3 regions of the Pseudomonas sp. PK-RTE-24 genome follow, and region 1 is predicted to be linked to each of the others. Evidence: predicted binding sites of a transcription regulator. Region 1 holds the regulator's gene; each other region holds the start of a gene.
The links. The regulator sigma-54, encoded in region 1, starts transcription at its own class of promoters, with help from an activator protein. The targets are predictions, from matches to a motif close to ANTGGCATNNANNTTGCTNT.

Region 1 (6,158 bases):
TTGGAGGCTCATCATGGAGCACTGGAAACGCACGATCGAACGGGCCAATCGCTGCTTCATGCTGGGCGAACTGATCGACGCCCGCGAGGCTTACCTGCAAGCCCTGGCCCTGGCGCAAGTGTTGTTCGAACGCTGGGCGGATGCCGACGAAGCGGTGGCGGCCTGCGTCGTCTCACATCACAACCTGGCTGACCTGCATCTGCGCCTGAACCAACCGGAGGAGAGCGCCGAATATCTCTGTGCCATCCATCAACGTTTGTTGCAGACCATGCAGGACGAGCGCTTGCGTCCGGCCCTGCGTGAGGCGGCGCTGCGCCAGAGCAGCAAGACCTATGTCGAACTGTTGAACTTCATCAGCGAGCACGGCGAATACCCACGCACCCAGCGCCTGCTGCATCCGGACACCGGCAATGCCCGCCGCGCCTCAACTTCTCATCAGTATGGAGTCCATTGAAATGGCTTTTACCTTGCCTGCCTTGCCTTACGCCTACGATGCCCTCGAGCCGCACATCGATGCGCAGACCATGGAAATCCATTACACCAAGCATCACCAGACCTACATCAACAACCTCAACGCCGCCGTGGAAGGCACCGAGTTCGCCGAGTGGCCGGTGGAAAAACTCGTCGCCAGCGTGCAGCAACTGCCGGAAAAACTTCGCGCGGCGGTGATCAATCAGGGCGGCGGCCACGCCAACCATTCGCTGTTCTGGGAAGTGATGGTGCCCAACGGTGGCGGCAAGCCCAGCGGCGCGCTGGCCAAGGCCATCGACGAGCAACTGGGCGGACTCGACAGTTTCAGGGAAGCGTTCACCAAAGCCGCGCTGACCCGTTTTGGCAGCGGCTGGGCGTGGCTGAGCGTGACACCGGAGAAAAAACTGGTCGTGGAAAGCAGCGGCAACCAGGACAGCCCGTTGATGAACGGCAACACCCCGATCCTTGGCCTCGATGTCTGGGAGCACGCTTACTACCTGCGTTACCAGAACCGTCGCCCGGAATACATCAACGCGTTCTACAACGTGATCAACTGGCCGGAAGTTGCTGCGCGCTATCAGGCCGCACTGGTTTAAGCCTTCAATAAAAACAATCAGGGCTGACTATGGGCACGGAAACACTGGCGATTGGCAGTGGGCGCATGTTTCGTTACGCGGTGGGTTCGCTTTTGCTGTTGGCGGGTATGACTTTACTGGTCGCCCACGCTTTGCAATGGCTGAATCTGGAACCGAGGCTGTTACGTGCCTTGCAGGGCGGTGCCATCTGCGCCTTGGGCACGGCGCTTGGCGCGGTGCCGGTGCTGGTGATCCGCCGCATGCCGCAGGCACTCAGCGACACCTTGCTGGGATTTGGTGCCGGGGTGATGCTGGCGGCGACGGCGTTTTCGTTGATCGTGCCGGGCATAGCTGCAGCTGAGAGCCTTGGCCTGACGCCGTGGGCCGCCAGTGGCCTGATCTGCTTCGGCATCCTGCTCGGTGCGTTCGGTCTGTATCTGGTGGATCGGCGCATTTGCGGTGCCTCGCCGGAAATGCTCGTCGGCACGCTGGAGCATCCGGTAATTCCACCGCGAATCTGGCTGTTCGTGTTCGCCATCATCGCGCACAACATTCCGGAAGGCATGGCGGTTGGCGTATCTGCCGGAGGCGGGATGGCGGACGCCGACAGTCTGGCGATGGGCATTGCGTTGCAGGATGTGCCGGAAGGACTGGTGATTGCTCTGGTGCTGGCCGGGGCGGGAATGTCGCGGGTCAGGGCGTTTCTGATCGGCGCGGCGTCGGGGCTGGTCGAACCGATATTTGCGCTGCTGTGTGCGTGGCTCGTGAGTCTGGCTCAGGTGCTGTTGCCGTTGGGGCTGGCACTGGCGGCGGGGGCGATGTTGCTGGTGGTGACCCACGAAGTGATCCCGGAATCGCGCCGTCATGGGCATGACAAGCTGGCCAGTCTGGGCCTTCTGATCGGGTTTTGTCTGATGATGGTGATGGATACGGCGTTGGGGTGAATGGAGGCGAGGAACAGTGTCCCCGCCTCGAGGATTATTCACCTTCGTCGAAATACCTTTCGATCAGATCGACCAATGCGTCCATGGCTTCCTGAGCCTGTTCGCCTTCGGTGCTCAAATGGATCTTGGTGCCTTTACCCGCCGCGAGCATCATCATTGCCATGATGCTCTTGCCGTCGACAGTCGTTTCAGGTGTGCGTCCCACTCGGATCGTGCAGTCTGGATACTGACCCGCCACGCCGACAAATTTGGCCGATGCCCGGGCATGCAGGCCCAGCTTATTGATGATTTCGATTTCACGAGCAGGCATCGCGGTGTAAATCCTTTAGGTGAGGTCGCGGTGGCGAACCTGGACGTTCTTCAGGGTTTTCTGCAGGGCCTGACCCAGTCGTTCGGTCAGGTAGACGGAGCGGTGATGCCCGCCGGTGCAGCCAATGGCAATGGTGACGTAGGCGCGGTTGCTGGCGGCGAAGCGTGGCAGCCACTTGTTCAGGTAGGCGTAGATGTCCTGATACATTTCTTCGACATCCGGCTGCTGCGCCAGGTACTCGGCCACCGGTGCATCAAGGCCCGACTGAGCGCGCAGCTCCGGTTTCCAGTACGGATTGGGCAGGCAGCGCACGTCGAACACCAGGTCGGCGTCGACCGGCATGCCGCGCTTGAAGCCGAACGACTCGACCAGAAACGCCGTACCGGGCTCCGGTTGATTCAACAGGCGCAACTTGATGGTGTCGCGCAGTTGATACAGATTCAGACTGGTGGTGTTGATCTTCAGGTCGGCCAGATCGGCGATCGGACCGAGCAGGGCGGTTTCGTCGTGAATCGCCTCGGCCAGTGAGCGATTGGCGTTGCTCAGCGGGTGACGACGACGGGTCTCGGAAAAACGCTTGAGCAGGGTTTCTTCATCGGCGTCCAGGTACAGCACATCGCACTTGATATGCTTGGCACGCACGTCTTCGAGCAACTCAGGGAAACGTGACAGATGGCTGGGCAGGTTGCGCGCATCGATCGACACGGCGACCAGCGGCTGCGCCAGTTCTGTGTGAATCAGCGCTCGCTCGGCCAGTTCCGGCAGCAAACCGGCCGGCAGATTGTCGATGCAGTAGTAGCCGTTGTCCTCAAGGACATTCAGGGCGGTACTTTTACCCGAGCCCGAACGGCCACTGACAATGATCAAACGCATGATTAGTGCCCGTTCTGCTCGTCCAGTACGACCTGGTACAAGGCTTCATTGCTCGGAGCGCTGCGCAATTTGTCGCGCACTTCCTTGCGGTCGAGCATGCTGGCGATCTGGCGCAACAACTCCAGATGCGCGTCGGTTGCGGCTTCCGGGACCAGCAGTACGAACAACAGGTCCACCGGAGCGCCGTCGATGGCGTCGAAATCGATCGGGGCTTCGAGGTGCAGCAGGGCGCTCACTGGCCCCGCGCAGCCCTTGAGGCGGCAGTGGGGAATGGCGATGCCGTTGCCAAAACCGGTGGAGCCGAGTTTTTCACGGGCGATCAGCGCCTCGAAGACATCCTGCATCGCCAGATCCGGCACTTCGCGGTGGATCAGGTTGGCAATCTGTTCGAGGGCTTTTTTCTTGCTGCCGCCCGGCGCGTTCACTTGGGAACGGCCGGGGGTCAGGATGGTTTCAAGTCGGATCATGGATAGGGGTGTTAACGACCGGTCGCGCCCTGGAGGAGGCTCTGGGTCTTTTCCTTATGCTTTTTGAGTTGGCGATCCAGCTTGTCGGTAAGTGAGTCGATCGCAGCGTACATGTCGGTATCTTCTGCGTTTGCGACCACTTCACTGCCGGGGATATGCAAGGTGGCTTCGATCTTCTGTTTCAGCTTTTCGACGCACATCGTGACCTGCACGTTGGTGATCTTGTCGAAATGTCGCTCCAGTCGCTGGAGTTTTTCCTCGATGTAGGAACGCAGAGGTTGGGTCACTTCCAGTTGGTGTCCACTGATGTTGACTTGCATACAGCTTCTCCTTCGTTGCCAGTGCATAAAGCGGCAGGCCGAAAAGCCTGCCACTGGAACGCTGTAACGTGGCTTACATCAACCGCTTGCGTTCGCTCGAAGGCGCGATTCCGAGGGATTCGCGGTACTTGGCGACGGTGCGGCGAGCCACCTGAATGCCTTGTGCCTCCAGTAAACCAGCGATCTTGCTGTCACTCAACGGCTTTTTCTGATTTTCCGCAGCGACCAGTTTCTTGATGATCGCGCGGATCGCCGTGGACGAGCATTCGCCGCCTTCGGAGGTGCTGACGTGGCTGGAGAAAAAGTATTTCAGCTCATAAATACCGCGCGGGGTATGCATGAATTTTTGTGTGGTCACCCGGGAAATCGTCGATTCGTGCATGCCGACCGCTTCGGCGATGTCATGCAATACCAACGGCTTCATTGCTTCGTCGCCGTACTCGAGGAAGCCGCGCTGATGTTCGACGATCTGCGTGGCCACTTTCATCAGGGTTTCGTTGCGGCTCTGCAGGCTCTTGATGAACCAGCGGGCCTCCTGCAACTGGTTGCGCATGAAAGTGTTGTCGGCGCTGGTGTCGGCACGCTTCACAAAACCGGCGTACTGGGCGTTGACGCGCAGGCGAGGCACCGATTCCTGGTTCAGCTCGACCAGCCAGCGCTCGTTGTCCTTGCGCACGATCACGTCGGGAATGACGTATTCGGCTTCGGTCGACTCGATCTGTGAGCCGGGACGCGGATTGAGGCTCTGCACCAGTTCGATGACCTGGCGCAGCTCGTCTTCCTTGAGCTTCATCCGGCGCATCAACTGGCTGTAATCGCGGCTGCCGAGCAGGTCGATGTAATCGGCGACCAGACGCTTGGCCTCGGTCAGCCACGGCGTCTTCGCGGGCAGCTGGCGCAATTGCAGCAGCAGGCATTCGCTGAGGTTGCGTGCGCCGATACCGGCGGGCTCGAATTGCTGGATGCGATGCAGGACAGCTTCGATTTCGTCGAGCTCGATGTCCAGTTCCGGGTCGAACGCTTCAAGAATCTCTTCGAGTGTTTCGTCCAGATAGCCCTGATTGTTGATGCAGTCGATCAGAGTCACGGCGATCAGGCGATCGGTGTCGGACATCGGTGCCAGGTTCAGTTGCCAGAGCAGATGGCTTTGCAGGCTCTCGCCGGCCGACGTGCGGGTGGTGAAATCCCACTCATCGTCATCGCTGCTCGGCAGGCTGCTGGCGCTGGTCTGGTAGACGTCTTCCCAGGCAGTATCCACTGGCAGTTCGTTGGGGATACGCTCGTTCCAATCGCCATCCTCGAGGTTATCCACCGTCGGGGCGGTTTCCTGGTAGGAGGGTTCCTGGATTTCGGCGGGCTTCTGTTCGGCGTTGTCGGCCAGCGGATCGGCATTGTCGAAGTCGTCGCCTTCTTCCTGGCGCTCGAGCATCGGATTGGATTCCAGAGCCTCCTGGATCTCCTGTTGCAGGTCCAGGGTCGACAATTGGAGCAGGCGGATGGCCTGTTGCAGCTGCGGTGTCATCGTCAGCTGCTGGCCCATTCTCAAGACTAGCGATGGTTTCATGGCAGGGGCTTAACACCTTATTCGCCGGCGCTTTGCGCCATCCACTACAGGGCGCCGAAGCGCCAAACTTAAGCAAATTATATGCCTGAAACTGAAGTGTTTGCCTAGAGCGCTGTAACAATTAAAGCGGATAAATGCGCCTTGAATCGATACAGCGCTGTCGCGCTTACAGGCGGAACTCGTGACCCAGATACACTTCCTTGACCAGATCGTTGGCCAGGATGGTCTCGGCATCGCCTTCAGCGATCAGTTGACCGTCGTTGACGATGTAAGCGGTTTCGCAGATATCCAGCGTCTCACGCACGTTGTGGTCGGTGATCAGCACACCGATGCCCTTGGCCTTGAGGTGATGGATGATCTGCTTGATGTCGCCGACCGAGATCGGGTCGACACCGGCGAACGGTTCGTCGAGCAGGATGAACTTGGGTGCAGTGGCCAGGGCGCGAGCGATTTCCACCCGGCGACGCTCACCGCCGGACAGGCTCATGCCGAGGTTGTCGCGGATGTGGCTGATGTGGAATTCCTGCAGCAGGCTTTCCAGCTCCTTGCGACGACCGGCCTTGTCCAGCTCCGGACGGGTCTCGAGGATCGCCATGATGTTGTCGGCGACCGACAGTTTGCGGAAGATCGACGC
Region 2 (6,158 bases), 2.5 Mb from region 1:
AACACCAAGACCCAGGGTTTCCTGGTCCGCTCGGTGGAGCGCATCGTCAACATGAACTGGGAAGAGATCCATCCGCCACCCAAGGGTACCGGTCGCGATCACTACCTGACCGCTGTGACTCGGGTCGACAACCAGTTGGTCGAAATCATCGACGTCGAGAAGGTGCTGGCCGAAGTGGCGCCGACGCCGGAAGCGATTTCGGTGGGCGTGGTCGATGTCGAGACGCAGACCAAGGCGTTGTCGCTGCGGGTGCTGACGGTCGATGACTCGTCGGTGGCGCGCAAGCAGGTCACCCGTTGTCTGCAGACCATCGGTGTCGAAGTGGTGGCGCTGAACGACGGCAAGCAGGCGCTGGATTACCTGCGCAAGCTGGTCGACGAGGGCAAGAAGCCGGAAGAAGAGTTCCTGATGATGATTTCCGACATCGAGATGCCGGAGATGGACGGGTACACCCTGACGGCGGAAATCCGCGGCGACGCACGCATGCAAAAGCTCCATATCATCCTGCATACTTCGTTGTCGGGGGTATTCAATCAGGCGATGGTGAAGAAAGTCGGTGCTGATGACTTTCTGGCCAAATTCCGTCCTGATGACCTCGCATCCCGGGTAGTCGACCGGATCAAAGCAGCAGATATCAGCTAGGGACCTTCTGTCCCTGGCGGTCAACACGATTTAAGAGGCGGCATCATTGTCTACGGGTAATTTGGATTTCGAACAGTTCCGGGTCTTCCTGGAAAAAGCCTGTGGCATTCTGCTCGGTGAAAACAAGCAGTATCTGGTCTCGAGCCGTCTCAACAAACTGATGGAGCAGCAAGGCATCAAGTCCCTGGGTGAGCTGGTACAGCGCATCCAGACCCAGCCGCGCAGCGGTTTGCGCGAGCAGGTGGTCGATGCCATGACGACCAACGAAACCCTGTGGTTTCGCGACACCTATCCGTTTGAAGTCTTGAAGAACAAGGTACTGCCGGAAGCGATCAAGGCCAGCCCCAACCAGCGTCTGCGGATCTGGTCGGCGGCCTGCTCGTCGGGACAGGAACCGTACTCGCTGTCGATGTCGATCGACGAGTTCGAGCGCAGCAACCTGGGTCAGTTGAAGATGGGTGTGCAGATCGTTGCCACCGATCTGTCGGGCCTGATGCTCAACAACTGCAAAACCGGCGAGTACGACAGCCTGGCCATCGGTCGCGGTCTGTCGCCGGAACGCCTGCAACGCTACTTCGACCCGAAAGGGCCGGGGCGCTGGGTGGTCAAGGCGCCGATCAAGAGCCGGGTGGAATTCCGCTCGTTCAACCTGCTCGACAGCTACGCGGCGCTGGGCAAGTTCGACATCGTGTTCTGCCGCAACGTACTGATCTACTTCTCTGCCGAAGTGAAGAAGGACATCCTGTTGCGCATTCACAGCACGTTGAAGCCGGGCGGGTATCTGTTCCTTGGCGCTTCGGAAGCGCTGAACGGATTGCCGGATCATTACCAGATGGTTCAGTGCAGCCCGGGGATTATTTACAAGGCGAAATAAGCGGTTTGCGCTGATACAAAAACGGGAGGCCCGCAAAGGCCTCCTTTTTTTATGCCCGAATTATTTTCCACGAATCCCCTGTGGGAGCGAGCCTGCTCGCGAAAGCGGTCTGTCCATAAGACAGTTGGCGCCTGACACGCCGCCTTCGCGAGCAGGCTCGCTCCCACAGGGATCTGCGCTGACCTGGCAACGACGGCAAGCGGCAGAAAAGCGGCATCCGGCGGTAACCGGTTGCCGCTTTTCTGGCATTGCCGCTTAGCCTGTTCGGCACAAAGCCCCGGAATACGGGGCTTTGATCATTTGGCACGGCGCTTGCTAAAGCTCAAGTACGAAAAACCGGTCACCTGAAGGTTCCCGACATGAGCATCAGCTTCGACAAAGCGCTGGGCATTCACGAAAAGGCATTGGGCTTCCGCGCCCAGCGTGCCGAAGTGCTGGCCAACAACATCGCCAACGCCGACACCCCGAACTACAAAGCGCGGGATCTGGATTTCTCCAAAGTGCTCGAAGCACAGACCGAGAAGACCAAGACCGGCGGCCACTTTGCCCTGAACATGACCAACAGCCGGCACATCGAGGCTGAAGGGCTGGGCAATGGCGACGAGTCGCTGATGTATCGCACGCCGATGCAGCCTTCGATCGACCAGAACACCGTCGACGCTCAACTGGAACAGTCGAACTACGCGGAAAACGCCGTCGGCTTCCAGGCCAGCTTCACCTTGCTCAACAGCAAATTCAAAGGGCTGGTGTCAGCCCTGCGCGGAGAATAATCCATGTCCCTGTCCAGCGTTTTCAACATTGCCGGCAGCGGCATGAGCGCGCAGACCACGCGTCTGAACACCGTGGCGTCGAACATCGCCAACGCCGAAACCGTTTCGTCGAGCATCGACCAGACCTACCGCGCCCGTCATCCGGTGTTCGCCACCATGTTTCAGGGCGGCCAGGCCGGCGGCAGCAATTCGCTGTTCCAGAACCAGGATGCGGCCGGGCAGGGCGTGCAGGTGCTTGGCGTCGTCGAAGACCAGAGCAACCTCGAAGCGCGCTACGAGCCGAACCATCCGGCCGCCGACGCCAAGGGCTACGTCTACTACCCGAACGTCAACGTGGTGGAAGAAATGGCTGACATGATTTCCGCGAGCCGCTCGTTCCAGACCAACGCGGAAATGATGAACACCGCCAAAACCATGATGCAGAAGGTACTGACCCTCGGTCAGTAATAAGGGGCGACTGCCATGAGCGTTACGGATACCACCAGCAGCCTGAGCATGAACGACATCCTGGCCAACTCGTCGAAGAAGGCCAGCAGCACGACGTCGGGCGGCATCGCTTCGGCGACCAACAGTGCCACCGGCGGCCAGGCGCTGGGCAAGGATGCTTTCCTGCAATTGCTGGTCACCCAGCTGAAAAACCAGAACCCGCTCGACCCGCAGGACAACAGCGCTTTCGTCGCGCAGTTGGCGCAGTTCAGTAGCCTTGAAGGCATCACCACGCTGAACTCCACTGTCAGTGGCCTTGCCGGCAACTACAACTCGTCGCAGGCGTTGCAAGCGTCATCGCTGGTCGGTCGCAACGTGATCGTGCAGACCAACACCGCCCAGCTCGATGACCCGAGCAAAGGCCTGACCGGTTCGGTCACCGTGCCTTCGTCGATTGCCGGCGGCACCGTGACCATCACCGACAAGGACGGCAAGACCGTGCGCACCATCGACCTGGGCAGCCGCGCTGCCGGCGATGCCAGTTTCACTTGGGACGGCAAGGACACCGCCGGCACCGTGGTTCCGGTCGGCACTTACACGTTCAAGGCCAACGCACCGATCAACGGCACCGCGACCGACCTGGCGACCTACCTGCCGGCGACCGTCAACAGCGTGACGATCAGCCAGACCGGTGGCGAGCTGATGCTCAACCTGGCCGGCAAGGGCACCGTTGCCCTGTCCAAAGTACAAACCATTGGTATATAGAGCCGACTAACCCGGCACGAAGGAGTGGAACATGTCTTTTAACATCGGCCTTAGCGGTCTCTATGCCGCCAACAAACAACTCGACGTCACCGGCAACAACATCGCCAACGTCGCCACCGCCGGTTTCAAATCCTCGCGCGCAGAATTCGAAGACGTCTATTCGTCGACTCGTCTGGGCAGCGGCAGCAAAGTGATCGGCAACGGCGTGCGCCTGGCCAACGTTTCCCAGCAGTTCACCCAGGGTGACATCAACAACACTGGCAACGTGCTGGACATGGGCATCAACGGTTCCGGCTTCTTCACCATGAGCAACAACGGCTCGATCTCGTACACCCGTGCCGGTACGTTCAAGGTCGACAACGCCGGTTACATCACCAACACCGACTACACCTCGCGTCTGCAGGGTTACGGTGTGGATGCCAACGGCAAGATCATCAACGGCGTGTTGACCGATCTGAAGATCGACACTTCGAACCTGGCGCCGAAGTCGTCTTCTGCGGTGACCTCGAGCATCAACCTCAATTCGTCTTCGCCAGTGATCGTTGATACCGGCGCCAGCGCCGTCAAGTTTGATCCGTCGAAGCCTGAGACTTACACCAAGTCCTTCAGCACACCGATCTATGACACCCAGGGCAACGCCCACGTCATGGACCAGTACATGGTCAAGACTGGCGGGAACACCTGGAAGGTTTACACCCTGGTCGATGGCCGTAACCCGGACGCTACCGGCAGCAACCCTGTGACCACTGCGCCGGTTGCTTCGACATTGTCGTTCGACAGCTCCGGCAAGCTGGTTCAGGTGAGCACGCCTAACCCGGCGGATCCGGCCAACCCGATCATCAGCAGCGATCTGAAGATGACCGGCTGGGTGCCGGGCACTGTGACCAATGGCGTGTTTACGCCTAACGGCGCGGCAGCGAACCCGAATGGCGTGACCATCTCGATGGCCAACACCACTCAGTACAACGCTGATACCTCGCGTACGATCCCGACTCAGGATGGTTACGCCACTGGCCAGATCACCAACCTGACCATCGACGGCACCGGTACGCTGTTTGCCAACTTCAGCAACAACCAGAGCAAGGCGATTGGTCAGGTTGCACTGGCCAGCTTCACCAACGAACAGGGCTTGCAGGCTGTCGGTGGCACCAGCTGGAAAGAGACTTTCGCTTCGGGTATTCCGGGCTATGACGCGCCGAAGACCGGTACGTTGGGTGAGGTGGTGTCCAACTCGCTGGAAGAGTCGAACGTTAACCTGACCAATGAGCTGGTTGATCTGATCAAGGGTCAGAGCAACTATCAGGCGAACGCCAAGACTATTTCGACGCAGAGCACGATTATGCAGACCATTATTCAGATGACCTGATTCGGGTTTCTGACTGGTTTTTTGGGCCCCTCGGTTTTGAGGGGCTTTTTTTTTGGTCGTGGCGGCCTTTGGGCCGACCAGGCTGTTGGGGTTTTGGGGGTATATCCGTTTTTTGCGGTGCTGCGGCTGGCGGTTTCGCCCTTACGGCGACTCACTTTTTTTACAAACGCCTAAAAAAAGTAAGCAAAAAAACGCTTGCTCCTACGTTCGGCCCTCGCAGGCTCGGGTCCCTTCGCTGCGGGATCGATCCGGGCGCAGCGGCTCCGGTTTGCTTCGCTGCACCTACACTCGCTGTGTACGACTGCGTCGTACGGTCGCTGCGCTCCCACGCCCGGATCAATCCCTCCGCTCAGCCTTCCGACGTCGCCGGTGGATCAAGATCAAAGGCAGTACTCGAGCTTGCGCTCATTGTTGAGTGGGGCGGCTTCGCCGCGGGCAGCTGCGCTGCTTTGCCTTTTTGTGGGAGCGAGCTTGCTCGCGAAGGCGGCCTGTCAGCCGACCTGTTCTTGAAGTGGTACCCAATCCAACTGTAGGAGCTGCCGAAGGCTGCGATCTTTGATCTGGCTTTTGCTTTTGCTTTTGCTTTTGCTCTGGCTTTTGATCCGGCTTTTGATCTTTTGCCCCTTCGGCAGGCTTCGTTACGGGATCGATCCGGGGGTGGGAGCGCAGCGACCGTACGACGCAGTCGTACACAGCGAGTGTAGGTGCAGCGAAGCCAACCGGAGCCGCTGCGCCCGGAACGGTCCCGTAACGAAGGTACCCCGAGCTCCAGCGAGCGGGCCGTACGCCGGGGCAAAGCCTTTTGGGTTACCTTTTTGGCGTCTGAAAAAGGTGACTCGCTGTAAGAGCGAAACCGCCAGCCGCAGCACCGAGAAAACGGATATTCACCCAAAACCCCAAGAGCCTGGTCGGCCCAGAGGCCGCCAAGGCCGCCAAAAAACAAAACCCCCAACAAACCTGAAGTCTGTCGGGGGTTTTCTTTTGTCTCGAGATCCCAGGCGTCTCGCAACGCCTGATCTCAGCTCAGCTTATTGGCAAGCTTCGCAATCCGGCTCGTCGATCGCGCAGGCCTTTGGCACTGGCGCCGGACCTGCCGGAGCGGCCAGGACCGAATCGTCGCCGTGGTTGCCGCCGCTGGAAACAGCGTTCAGCTTACCGGTGTTGATGGTCGACTTCTCGGTGCTGGTCGCGGCCAGGGCACGGAGGTAGTAAGTGGTTTTCAGACCACGGTACCAGGCCATGCGGTAGGTCACGTCGAGCTTCTTGCCCGATGCGCCGGCGATGTACAGGTTCAGCGACTGGGCCTGGTCGATCC
Region 3 (6,158 bases), 600 kb from region 1:
CTCGCCAGTGGCCTTGCCATCCAGCAGCAGGCGATAACGATGGCCGCTTTGCAGGCCGGGCTCGCTGGTGACGCTGACGATCAGCTCGCCGGCGCTGCTGCGCAAAGTGGCATCGGGCTCCGGGATCAGAATGCGCAGCATGTCGTAGTGAAAGGGCGCTGGTTCGGCGGATTTTTTCGCTGTTGTGATCGGCGCTGCGGTGTTGGCAGGGACAGCCATGCGATTGCTCGTCGCAATCGGCATTCGCTTGGCGTTGGCGCGCGGCTGATCGGTATAGACGCGGTTGCCCTGTGCGTCGACATAGGTAAACACCTCCGCCAAGGTGTACTTCGACATCAGCGCCAGAACGAGTACCAGCCCCGCGCGGATCATGGTCTATGCACCCGTTGCACGGTGAAGACGGCTGGCGGGCTCTGCTGAATGACGGTCTGGCCGTCGATCACCTGCACGGCCAGGCGATGCTCGCCGCGATCGATGTTCACCAACTGCAAAACCGGTACGTTGCTCGGCTGGCCATAGGGCTCGTCGTCCAGCACCAGTCTCAGTTGATGCGGCGATTGCAGGCGCGGTTTGATCAGGACATTGACCGTAAAGGTGCCGTTGTTGGCGCGCAGGGCCTCGTCAGTGGGCAGACCGGCGAGTTCGAGGATTTCATAGGCGTTGCGCGGTGGTTGCGGTTGTTCTGCGGTGGGTGCTTGCGGCGCACTCGGTGCTTGCGGCTCGACCCGATTGAGCGGCGGCAACTCGACCGGTTGCGCCTGCACGCCGTCCGGCGGCTGATTGCTGTAAGCAGTGTTGCCGTTGGCGTCGGTGTACTTGTAGATCTGCGCAGCGGCGGGCAGGGTGATCAGCAGCAGAATGTAGAGAAACGTGCGACCCATGAAATCGACCGGGGTTGGAAACTGTGGGTAGCAGCATAGGACAGGTGGGGCGGTTGGCCAAAACCGTTAATAACTGGAATTGAAAAGACTGGTAGCCAAAACACGGATCGTTCCCATGCTCTGCGTGGGAATGCCTCCTGGGACGCTCCGCGTCCAGTGACGCGGAGCGTCACGGCTGCATTCCCACGCGGAGCGTGGGAATGATCAATGACCCACCGCTTTCGCGAGCAGGCTCGCTCCCACATGGAAAATGCGTTGCGCCGGGCAATAAAAAAGGCCTCCCGAAGGAGGCCTCTTGTGTCACGCCGCTTTACGCAGCGCTACCGGATCAGCAGCTGTAGTACAGCTCATATTCCAGTGGGTGTACGAAGGTGCGAACCTTGATTTCTTCTTCCGATTTCAGCGCGATGTAAGCGTCGATGAAGTCGTCGGAGAACACGCCGCCCTTGGTCAGGAACGCGCGGCCCTTGTCCAGCTCTTCCAGGGCTTCTTTCAGGCTGCCGCAAACCTGTGGAATCTCTTTCGCCTCTTCAGGCGGCAGGTCGTACAGGTTCTTGTCGGCGGCATCGCCTGGGTGGATCTTGTTCTGGATACCGTCCAGACCGGCCATCAGCAGAGCTGCGAAAGCCAGGTACGGGTTGGCAGCCGGATCCGGGAAGCGTGCTTCGATACGGCGGGCTTTCGGGCTCGACACGTAAGGAATACGGATCGAAGCGGAACGGTTGCGAGCCGAGTAGGCCAGCATTACCGGAGCTTCGAAGCCTGGCACCAGACGCTTGTAGGAGTTGGTCGCCGGGTTGGTGAAGCCGTTCAGGGCCTTACCGTGCTTGATGATGCCGCCGATGAAGTACAGAGCGGTATCGGACAGGCCGGCATAGCCTTCACCTGCGAAGGTGTTCTTGCCGTCTTTCCAGATCGACATGTGTACGTGCATGCCCGAACCGTTGTCGCCGTACAGTGGCTTCGGCATGAAGGTCGCGGTGCGGCCGTAAGCGTCGGCAACGTTGTGCACAACGTATTTCAGGGTCTGAACTTCGTCGGCCTTCTTCACCAGGGTGTTGAACTTGACGCCGATTTCGTTCTGGCCGGCAGTCGCCACTTCGTGGTGGTGAACTTCAACCGACTGACCCATTTCTTCCAGTGCGTTGCACATGGCGGTACGGATTTCGTGGTCGTGGTCGAACGGTGGAACCGGGAAGTAGCCGCCTTTCACGCCTGGACGGTGACCCTTGTTGCCGCCTTCGATGTCCTGGTCGGACATCCACGAACCTTGCTCGGAGTAGATCTTGAACATCGAGCCGGAGATGTCCGACTTGAATTTTACCGAGTCAAAGATGAAGAACTCAGGCTCCGGACCGGCGAATACGGTGTCACCGATACCGGTGGCTTTCAGGTGCTCTTCGGCGCGCTTGGCGATCGCACGTGGGTCGCGATCGTAGCCTTGCATGCTCGAAGGCTCGATGATGTCGCACACCAGAATCAGCGTTGGGTCTTCGGTGAACGGATCGAGCACGGCCGTTTCGTCGACCGGCATCAGGATCATGTCGGAGGCTTCGATGCCTTTCCAGCCGGAGATGGAGGAACCGTCGAACATCTTGCCGACTTCGAAGAAGTCGTCATCCAGCGCATCGCGAGCCGGCATGGTCACGTGGTGCTGAGTGCCTTTGGTGTCCGTGAAGCGCAGATCAATCCACTTGACGTCATGATCTTTGATGAGTTGAACCGACTTCGACATAGTGTCCTCCGGGTGAATTAGGGCGGGTAGTGGATGCCCTTAATAATGGTGATGCCGGCGCGAATACTCTGCCAAGGCAACCTGCCTCACAAGGGAGCAAATTGCATGCCAGTGCCCCAGCATGGGTTTTTTGCCCCAAATTCACGCTTATTAAGGCGTGCGAGGTACTGAATCGACAAATCCCGCCCCTTAATGTTGCGTTTAAATTCAGAAATGACCTGTTTTGGTGCAAGCAAAACCTTCTGCACATTAACTGGTTAAACCTTGAGCAATTTCCGCTATAATCCGCGCCCCCCTTTTTCGGCTGGCCGTTCGCGCGCTGTTTTCATGAAACTTATCGTAAAAGTCTTCCCCGAGATCACCATCAAAAGCCGACCTGTCCGGACGAAATTCATCCGCCAGTTGGCCAAGAACATCCGCACCGTGCTCCGTGACCTGGACCCGGCCGTGGTGGTGAACGGCGTGTGGGACAATCTCGAGCTGGAAACCCGCGTTACCGACCCCAAAGCCTTGAAAGAGATGGGCGAGCGCCTGACCTGCATGCCGGGTATCGCGCATTTTCTGCAGATCGACGAGTACCCGCTGGGCGACTTCGACGACATCACCGAAAAGTGCAAACAGCACTACGGCGATGCACTGGCCGGGAAGATTTTCTCGGTGCGCTGCAAGCGCGCAGGCAAGCATGCCTTCAGCTCGATGGACGTGGAAAAATACGTCGGCAGCAAGCTGCGTCGCGAGTGCGGTGCGGCCGGAATCGACCTTAAAGCACCGCAAATCGAAGTCCGTATCGAAGTTCGCGACAAACGGTTGTTCGTGATTCACAGCCAGCACAACGGCATCGGCGGCTACCCGCTCGGCGCGTTGGAGCAGACGCTGGTATTGATGTCCGGCGGCTTCGATTCGACCGTGGCGGCTTACCAGATCATGCGTCGCGGCCTGATGGCGCACTTCTGCTTCTTCAATCTCGGCGGGCGTGCCCACGAATTGGGCGTGATGGAAGTCGCGCACTTCATCTGGAAGAAGTACGGCAGCTCGCAACGCGTGCTATTTGTCAGTGTGCCGTTCGAGGAAGTGCTGGGCGAAATTCTCGGCAAAGTCGATAACAGTCATATGGGCGTGGTTTTGAAGCGTATGATGTTGCGCGCCTCGTCCGAGATCGCCGAACGCCTGCACATCGATGCACTGGTGACCGGTGAAGCGATCTCCCAGGTGTCGAGCCAGACGCTGCCGAACCTGTCGGTGATCGACTGCGTGACCGACAAGCTGGTGCTGCGGCCGCTGATCGTCGCGCACAAGCAGGACATCATCGACACTGCCAACGAGATCGGCACCGCCGATTTCGCCCGGCACATGCCGGAATACTGCGGCGTGATTTCGGTCAACCCCAAGACCGCCGCCAAGCGTGGCCGGGTTGAGCACGAAGAGAAAGAATTCGACATGGCGGTACTCGAGCGTGCGCTCGCCAACGCCAAACTGGTGCCGATCGATCGGGTAATCGACGAGTTGGGCCAGGATTTGCAAATTGAAGAAGTCAGCGAAGCGCTGGCCGGTCAGATCGTGATCGACATCCGCCACCCGGATGCCGCCGAGGATGACCCGCTGGAGCTCGCCGGCATAGAGGTACAGACGATGCCGTTCTATGCAGTGAACGCACGTTTCAAGGAACTGGACCCTACTCGCCAGTACCTGCTGTATTGCGACAAAGGCGTGATGAGTCGCCTGCATGCCCACCATTTGCTCAGTGAGGGGCATGCCAATGTGCGCGTTTATCGACCGAGCTAAGTGCCCGGGGCTGTTTGCCTGTGGCCTGCGTCACCGGCCCCCCGACACCGCCGTCAAGCTGTAACGGCCATGCCGGACACTACTGCTAATCGCTGCCATGACTTGTCAGCAAACCGAATCCTCTGATCGAGATACACAAGTGATCGAAAATCTACGCAACATCGCCATCATTGCCCACGTTGACCACGGTAAAACCACCCTGGTAGACAAACTCCTGCGTCAATCCGGCACCCTGGAGCGCAACGAGCTCAACGACGAGCGCGTGATGGACTCCAACGACCAGGAAAAAGAGCGCGGTATTACCATTCTGGCGAAGAACACCGCCATCAACTGGAACGGCTACCACATCAACATCGTGGACACCCCGGGCCACGCCGACTTCGGCGGCGAAGTTGAACGCGTAATGTCGATGGTCGACTCCGTTCTGCTGCTGGTTGACGCTCAAGACGGCCCTATGCCGCAAACCCGTTTCGTGACCAAGAAGGCTTTCGAAGCCGGCCTGCGTCCAATCGTGGTGATCAACAAGGTTGACCGTCCAGGCGCGCGTCCGGACTGGGTTCTGGACCAGATCTTCGACCTGTTCGACAACCTCGGTGCGACCGAAGAACAACTGGACTTCCAGGTTGTTTACGCTTCGGCCCTGAACGGTATTGCCGGTCTGGACCACACCGCCATGGCGGAAGACATGACTCCGCTGTACCAGGCAGTAGTCGACCACGTTCCGCCTCCGGCCGTTGATCGTGACGGTCCGTTCCAGATGCAGATCTCCGCTCTGGACTACAACAGCTTCCTGGGTGTTATCGGTGTTGGCCGTATCGCCCGTGGTCGCGTCAAGCCGAACACCCCGGTTGTCGCTATCAGCGCCGACGGCAAGCGTCGCAACGGTCGTATCCTGAAGCTGATGGGTCACCACGGTCTGCACCGCATCGACGTTGACGAAGCAGCAGCTGGCGACATCGTCTGCATCAGCGGCTTCGACGAGCTGTTCATCTCGGACACTCTGTGCGATATCAACACCGTCGAGGCGATGAAGCCGCTGACCGTTGACGAGCCAACCGTTTCCATGACCTTCCAGGTAAACGACTCGCCATTCTGCGGTAAAGAAGGCAAGTTCGTGACCTCCCGTAACATCAAGGATCGTCTGGACAAAGAGCTGCTGTACAACGTTGCACTGCGCGTTGAAGAAGGCGACTCGGCTGACAAGTTCAAGGTTTCCGGCCGTGGTGAGCTGCACCTCTCGGTACTGATCGAAACCATGCGTCGCGAAGGCTTCGAGCTGGCCCTGGGCCGTCCTGAAGTGATCATCCGTGAAGTCGACGGCGTGAAGCAGGAACCGTTCGAAAACGTCACCATCGACATCCCTGAAGAATCCCAGGGCAAGGTCATGGAAGAGATGGGTCTGCGTAAGGGCGACCTGAGCAACATGGTGCCGGATGGCAAGGGCCGTGTTCGTCTGGAATACAACATCCCTGCTCGCGGTCTGATCGGTTTCCGTAACCAGTTCCTGACCCTGACCAACGGTGCTGGCATCCTGACCTCGATCTTCGACCGTTACGCTCCAGTGAAGTCGGGCCACATGTCCGGCCGTCAGAACGGCGTTCTGGTTTCGGTTGAAACCGGCAAGGCTCTGACCTACTCGCTGGAAACCCTGCAGGCCCGTGGCAAGCTGTTCGTAGAACACGGCCAGGAGATCTACAACGGTCAGATCGTTGGTCAGAACAGCCGCGACAACGACCTGGGTGTCAACCCAACCAAAGGCA

Region 2: the regulator sigma-54 is predicted to act here: its motif matches at 1,816-1,835, upstream of flgB (flagellar basal body rod protein FlgB).
Region 3: the regulator sigma-54 is predicted to act here: its motif matches at 2,710-2,729, upstream of glnA (type I glutamate--ammonia ligase).

The regions. Positions count from the first base shown of each region.
Region 1 covers NZ_CM133224.1:536,323-542,480, reverse strand. The annotation lists gene ACV8MC_RS02485 (hypothetical protein) at 14-454, shown strand; gene ACV8MC_RS02480 (superoxide dismutase) at 456-1,067, shown strand; gene ACV8MC_RS02475 (ZIP family metal transporter) at 1,097-1,990, shown strand; gene ACV8MC_RS02470 (HPr family phosphocarrier protein) at 2,025-2,300, opposite strand; gene rapZ (RNase adapter RapZ) at 2,316-3,173, opposite strand; gene ptsN (PTS IIA-like nitrogen regulatory protein PtsN) at 3,176-3,640, opposite strand; gene hpf (ribosome hibernation-promoting factor, HPF/YfiA family) at 3,652-3,960, opposite strand; gene ACV8MC_RS02450 (RNA polymerase factor sigma-54) at 4,034-5,524, opposite strand; gene lptB (LPS export ABC transporter ATP-binding protein) at 5,691-6,158, opposite strand, start outside.
Region 2 covers NZ_CM133224.1:3,076,063-3,082,220, forward strand. The annotation lists gene ACV8MC_RS13800 (chemotaxis protein CheV) at 1-642, shown strand, start outside; gene cheR (protein-glutamate O-methyltransferase CheR) at 689-1,516, shown strand; gene flgB (flagellar basal body rod protein FlgB) at 1,876-2,286, shown strand; gene flgC (flagellar basal body rod protein FlgC) at 2,290-2,733, shown strand; gene flgD (flagellar hook assembly protein FlgD) at 2,749-3,477, shown strand; gene flgE (flagellar hook protein FlgE) at 3,509-4,843, shown strand; gene ACV8MC_RS13830 (ribonucleoside-diphosphate reductase subunit alpha) at 5,872-6,158, opposite strand, start outside.
Region 3 covers NZ_CM133224.1:1,131,515-1,137,672, reverse strand. The annotation lists gene ACV8MC_RS04950 (DUF4124 domain-containing protein) at 1-372, opposite strand, end outside; gene ACV8MC_RS04945 (DUF4124 domain-containing protein) at 369-881, opposite strand; gene glnA (type I glutamate--ammonia ligase) at 1,210-2,616, opposite strand; gene thiI (tRNA uracil 4-sulfurtransferase ThiI) at 2,944-4,398, shown strand; gene typA (translational GTPase TypA) at 4,538-6,158, shown strand, end outside.